3 regions of the Oceanobacillus timonensis genome follow, and region 1 is predicted to be linked to each of the others. Evidence: predicted binding sites of a transcription regulator. Region 1 holds the regulator's gene; each other region holds the start of a gene.

Region 1 (2,280 bases):
GGAATCGATCCCGGTTCGGAAAATACACAAGGTATTATGAATATGGCCCGGGCAGTACCCATTTTTGTTGCTCTTCCGGCTATTTTTGCTCCGATATTGGAGGAAATCATTTTTCGGAAGATTATTTTTGGATCCCTTTATAAAAAAATGAACTTTTTCTTCGCGGCCATTATATCTTCTATTATTTTCGCCGTGATTCATTGGGATTTCTTGCATCTATTAGTATATACAGCAATGGGATTTGTTTTTGCATTCCTTTATGTACAGACAAAGCGGATTCTTGTACCTATTATCGTACATGCCGGTATGAACACACTTGTTGTTTTGGCTCAGCTGTCATTAGATCCAGAAGAAATTCAAAAGCAACTCGATCAATTACAACTCATATTCTTTGGAGGTTAACATGCATCGTCCATATTTAATTAAAGCCATTTTTTATATTTTATTCGGTGCTTTATTTGTTTATATTGGTGTTCTCAGTAAAGGAGACACTGTCTGGGACACCGTAACAATCCTGTTCGCGGGTATTGCGGCACTTACTTTTTATGCCGGCTTCCGAATGTTGCGGTACTACTTTAAAGTAAAGAATAAAAAATAAGAAAAAACTAGCTCTCACACTGCTTTCTCTTAGAAAAGCTGCTTGAGAGCTAGTTTTCTTATCAGTAAATAAAAACGGACTATTCTTCTTCTAAAGAATAATGTTTTAAAAAGTATACCAGTGATTGCAATTCTACCGTTAGATCAATATGATGTACACGGATATTGCTTGGGACAGTAATGCGTGCTGGAGTGAAATTAAGGATGCCTTTAATGCCTAAATCAACTAATCTGTTTGCAGCAGCATCTGCTTCTTCAGCCGGAATCGTTAAAATAGCAACTTCAATCCCCTTTATTTTATCTTCTAATTCATCCACATGATAAATGGGAACGCCGCCAATTTCCTTGCCTGCTTTGGATTCATCTGTATCAAAAGCCATTGTAATACGGATATTGTTGTTTTTTAAAAAATTATAATGTAAAAATGCAGTTCCCAGATTTCCAACTCCGATTAAAGCAACATTGGTAATTTCATGCTGGTCCAATGTACTTTTAAAAAAACCTAATAAATACTCCACATTATATCCATACCCTTTTTTTCCAAGCGCTCCAAAATAGGAAAAGTCTCTTCGAATCGTCGCAGAGTCTACTTTCACAGCATCACTTAATTCTTTCGAAGACACACGCAGCTTCCCCTGTTGATATAAATTATTGAGAAATCGATAGTATAAAGGCAAACGTTTTGCTGTTGCCTGCGGAATTTTATTTTGTTCCATTTGAAACGGCCTCTCTTCAGTTTCTAAGTATAGGAAAATGTATTATTTAAACCTTTTCATTTTTATTCAACATTAACATCCTCTACTATACAATTTTAACAGAAATACTGCCAACATGGCGAACTTTAGCTAATTTTATTGTCGCTTCTATTGGGATACGTTACACTTGTATAAGGTATGATTTCCTTTAACAGGATGATTGAAAAAGAAAGCCGATCAACAGACTATGCTGTACCGTATTTGCACAGGCTTTTTTCTAACTTAGAAAGGATGGCAATGATGATTTTAATGCAATTAAACGGAATCTCGAAATCCTTTGGAGCAGAAGAGATTCTTTCTAATATAAAAATGGAAATTAAAGAAAATGAACGTATTGCAATTGTTGGCCGGAATGGGTCCGGTAAGTCAACACTGCTCAAAATAATGGCAGGCGAAATGCCTTTTGATGGTGGCGAAATATTCAAACCGAAAGACTTAACATTTGGTTATCTTTCCCAACATATGACGTTAGAGTCTGGAAAAACCATTTGGAAAGAGATGCTGGATGTATTTTCTCCACTTCTCTCCATGGAAAAAAAACTGCGTGAAATGGAAACACAGATGGCGGATTCTTCCAGTATGGATGCGTCTGATTATCAGCAACTGCTCGATAAATATGACAAACTCCAAAATGATTACCAAACAAGCGGCGGTTATACGTATCAAGCAGAAATCAAATCTGTACTCACCGGTTTATCCTTTGGTGATTATGACTACGATACCTTGATTACAGATTTAAGCGGCGGGCAGAAAACAAGATTGGCGCTTGGGAAACTCCTTTTGCAAAAACCGCAGCTGCTTATTCTGGATGAGCCGACAAACCATTTAGATATTGATACGCTTACCTGGCTGGAAAGTTATTTAGTCAATTACCCGGGTGCTATCGTTATTGTTTCCCATGACCGCTACTTTTTAGACAAAACCGTAT
Region 2 (2,280 bases), 300 kb from region 1:
CATCAATATCCAATTTCCTTCTTCATCTTTCTCCACGTTTGCAGATACCTGCAATCCAACACTATTACAGATATAAATGCGGAAGACAAAGTTTTCACATCCCTCTCCAAGTCTTAACAACCATGTATCATCATTCGTCCGTTTCGTACGGGAAAGCAACTCATCAATTTTCCCATAAACGGTATCCAATAATTCATACTGCGCTTTTGCTTTCTGTTGTTCATAAGTCACAAATTCTCTAAAATACTCGGTTAAATCATTTTTACAGAAATCTTCTTCTATAAAATCCTGTTGCGGGTTCGTCAGATAACTTCCCTGATAATATTCCCCGCCGCTTTGCCAGGCAAAATTCAATTGTTTATAAGAACGTATTCCTTTGAATAATAAGGATGCGCCAATTTTTCTGGATAACATGGATACACCAAAGTAAACGTCTTTGTATAAATGCGGCAGCAAATCATCTTTCAAAAAGGATGTATCTACCTTAATAAAAGAAGGATGCAGAACAGCCAGCTGATTTAAACTGCCACTGGGATTTGCCATTTCAATACTTATTTTAACACCAATTGTTTTTAAATATTTTATGATATGGTTCAATTGGCCTGTGTTTTCCGGTAAGCAGGTATCCTTGATTTCAAGAATAATGTTATTTAAGTCTAACCCTTGTTCCTGATAGCTGTGTAATAAATGAATGAATGCTTCCCCGTTATCACGAACGAATAATGCTGCATCATAATATAAAGTAAGATGTCCTGAAAAACCGTCTTGTAATTTCTTCTCAATCGCTTTCTGATGAATATATTGATTTACTTCCAACCGAAATTCATCCGGAATAGAAGGGTCATCGAAAAGCCAGTCTAAACGCTGCTCTTTGTTATTTTCATCTAAGAAATAAGCAATTACTTCATAGCCGCTCACAAGTTGTTTGTCTGCACGGATAATCGGTTTATAATAAGGAAGTAATTGTTCTAAATCTATCAAAATATCTAATGGATCCATGGTGACTCCCCCTTCCTTTCATTATAGCATATTCTCATTTGGACTTGATTGTATTTCATTTTCTTTACACAGCAACATATTTTTTAAATTTTTCCTAATACTACTATTTGAAATCATTGTCAAGCTTTTTTTGGCATGTTTCGACATTTTTCAAAAATATGTAGAAGTTTTCATGAACATTTTGTGAAGTGTTTTTCAATCTCTTGTAATTTGTCTACATGCGTATTAATATTATTCCTGCCATAAAGCAATACTAAATTAATTGTGTGTTCATTCAAAATTTGGACAACCTCTTAATAAACGGGGATGTTCAAAAAGTTGTTACATGTTTTTAACAGGATGAACAATCGCAATAAAGGCGATTTTGACAAAAAAGTCATTATCTCGCCGTTTATCGTTTATTACCTTTTTGAACACCCTCTAAAAGATATCAAACGAAATACAACATCAAAGGAAGGGGTATCAACATGAAATTAAAGTGGACCTATTTAGCATTTTTAACAGCTATTACCGCTTTTCTTGCAGGCTGTGAACCGTTACTCGTACTTGATCCAAAGGGTCCTCAAGCAGATACAACTGCAACAGTGATTTGGATATCAATCATTACAATGTCTTTCATTGTGATTGTTGTTTTAGTAATGCTTGCAGTTATTTTATTTAAATACAGAGCATCAAAACAAGATCCTGACTATGAGCCGCCCCATATTGAAGGAAATAAATATGTGGAAGGAATCATTGTTACGGTTCCAATTCTTATTGTTGCTTTCTTATCCATTGTTTCCGCCATGTCCATCTATTCGGTGGAAAGCGCACCAGAAGGATATGAAGAAGATGAACCTCTTGTTATTTATGCGTCGTCTTCCAATTGGAAGTGGCATTTCAGTTATCCGGAACAGGATATTGAAACAGTAAACTATGCTTACATTCCTACGGATCAAAATGTTGAGTTTCGCTTATATTCACACGGTACTATTTCAAGCTTTTGGGTGCCGCAGCTGGCAGGACAGAAATACGCTATGGCTGATATGACAAACTACTTAAACGTTGTGGCAGAAGAGCCGGGAGAATATATTGGAAGAAACTCCAACTTTAATGGAGAAGGTTTTGCAGAAAATGAATTTTTAGTAACAGCCATGTCTCCAAGTGATTTTGATTCATGGGTAGAAGATGTTCATAATACTGCTGACCCGTTAACGGAAGAAACATTTGAAGAATTATTAGAGCCTGGACATTTAGGTCAACAGACGTTTACTGGTACACACCAAGAATTCAAACCTGCAC
Region 3 (2,280 bases), 2.5 Mb from region 1:
TCTAGCTTCGACTAAAAAGTGTGCGTCCGGCGTACGTGTTAACGGAACATTCGAACCCCAGGTAATAATGTAGCTCGAATTAAACCAGTCCGAACTTTCTGGTACGTCCGTCTGATCTCCCCAAATCTGCGGAGATGCTGGCGGTAAGTCTGCATACCAGTCATAAAAACTCAACATCTGTCCGCCAAGAAGGTGCATAAAGCGACTGCCTGATGCGTAACTAACCATGGACATGGCAGGAATAGGAGAAAATCCAACATTTCGATCCGGACCATATTTCATCGCAGTATATAGACAGGATGCAGCAACTAGTTTGGTTACCTCTCCCCAATCCGCACGAGCCAGGCCACCTTTTCCTCTTGCTTGTTTATAGGACGCTGCCTTCTCTTTATCTTCTACAATACTTTTCCAAGCTTCTAATGGATTATCATGGGTTTGTAATGCTTCTCTCCATAAATCAAGCAATCTTTTTCTGACGTAAGGATATTTCACACGTAAAGGGCTGTATAGATACCAGGAGAAACTTGCTCCTCTAGGACACCCACGCGGCTCAAATTCCGGCATATCCGGACCCGTGGTCGGATAATCCAACGCCTGTCCTTCCCATGTCACGATGCCGTCTTTTACATAGATGTTCCAGCTGCATGACCCGGTGCAATTGACACCATGGGTAGAACGAATAACCTTATCATGCTGCCATCTTTTTCTATAAACATTTTCCCAATCACGATTTCCTTCTTGTAATTGGCTATGATTATTGGAATATTTCTCTTTCGGCTTTAAGTAATTCAATCTTTGCCAAAGTGGAGATGGTTTCTTCGCCATCTAAATCCCTCCTAATGGAATTGCTAATCAATCTGGTGCCTATTAAATCATTTCTCATTCCCCTTCGTTGTGAAAAACATCACACGGATGGCAGAAGTCAAAATTTAGTCAAATTTAGATGGTTTGTTATTAGGGGGCTTTAAAAAGTACTGTTACAGTTAACGAAAAAATCTATCTTAAGATCTTAAAAAAACATTATTCTTAAGATCTTAAAAAAACATTATATGGATGTTCTACCGACATTTCCCCATAACCAATACGTATTTTCAAAAAGATGACACAAATTATGTGATTTATTTCACTACGTATTTGTTAAAGAAAGATTAAAATTTTCACCGTAATCGCATCAATAAACAAACGGACACCTTATGAAGAGCACAAGCTCTCGCCTCCTTCATCAGAAAAAGGAGACACTCGATTCGACGTTCTTTAAATGATTGCATTCTTACACTTCCTTATCGTGTAAGAAAAAGAATGACTTCATATTGGAAGGAGATCAAACATGAAAAAACCTGGATTACAATTAACCTTACAAACTTCAAATCTCGTTGTTGGATTTATGGTGTGGGTATTGATTTCATCACTCATGCCATATATTACAACGGACATTCCATTAACAGGCGGACAAGCATCTATCGTTACAGCTATTCCTGTTATTTTAGGATCCCTGTTGCGTATTCCAATCGGTTTTTACGCAGACCGTTTTGGCGCAAGAATGATTTTCCTGATCAGCTTCCTGATTTTACTATTTCCTGTTTTCTACTTGAGCATCGCGAACTCTTTTGTGGATTTAGTTATCGGCGGTTTCATTTTGGGGTTAGGCGGAGCTGTATTCTCTATCGGCGTTACATCGCTTCCGAAATATTACCCGAAAGAAAGACATGGATTTATTAATGGAGTATACGGTGTTGGTAACGCTGGTACAGCCATTACAACTTTTGGTGCTCCTGTCATCGCGCAGGCAATCGGTTGGCAAGGAACGATACGCATCTTTCTGATTATCTTACTTTTATTTGCCGCACTTGTGTTTATCTTTGGTGACCGTAAAGAAGAAAAAGTCAAGAAATCAATGGCCGAACAACTGAAAGGTGTCTATAAAAATACCACCTTATGGTTCTTAAGCTTATTCTATTTCATTACATTTGGAGCTTTTGTTGCGTTTACCATGTTCCTCCCAAGCTTTTTAGTAGATAACTTCGGATTAGAACCGGTAGATTCCGGTATTCGTACAGCTATCTTTATTGTGCTTGCGACAGGATTAAGACCAATTGGCGGTTTATTGGCTGATAAATTCAATGCATTTATCATCTTAATGTTTGTATTTATCGGTGTGGCATTCTCAGGTATCTTACTGTCCTTTTCACCAGGAATCGGCTGGTATACAGTCGGGGCATTAGCCGTTGCCATAACAGTAGGAATTGGAAATGGTACTGTCTTTAAATTAGTTCCATTATA

What was found. The regulator Rex, encoded in region 1, represses fermentation and respiration genes when NADH is low (regulators of the CRP and FNR family bind a similar motif). The targets are predictions, from matches to a motif close to TTGTGAAATATTTCACAA.
Region 2: a site for Rex is predicted at 1,181-1,198, ahead of qoxA (cytochrome aa3 quinol oxidase subunit II). Genes of this name have one in related genera too.
Region 3: a site for Rex is predicted at 1,112-1,129, ahead of B7E05_RS04535 (nitrate/nitrite transporter). Genes of this name have one in related genera too.

What each region holds. Positions count from the first base shown of each region.
Region 1 is NZ_LT800497.1:3,429,892-3,432,171, forward strand. Features, by position in the region: gene B7E05_RS16745 (CPBP family intramembrane glutamic endopeptidase) at 1-402, shown strand, start outside; gene B7E05_RS16750 (DUF4305 domain-containing protein) at 404-598, shown strand; gene B7E05_RS16755 (redox-sensing transcriptional repressor Rex) at 678-1,313, opposite strand; gene abc-f (ribosomal protection-like ABC-F family protein) at 1,593-2,280, shown strand, end outside.
Region 2 is NZ_LT800497.1:3,126,518-3,128,797, forward strand. Features, by position in the region: gene B7E05_RS15310 (EAL domain-containing protein) at 1-999, opposite strand, end outside; gene qoxA (cytochrome aa3 quinol oxidase subunit II) at 1,467-2,280, shown strand, end outside.
Region 3 is NZ_LT800497.1:906,534-908,813, reverse strand. Features, by position in the region: gene B7E05_RS04540 (nitrate reductase subunit alpha) at 1-825, opposite strand, end outside; gene B7E05_RS04535 (nitrate/nitrite transporter) at 1,328-2,280, shown strand, end outside.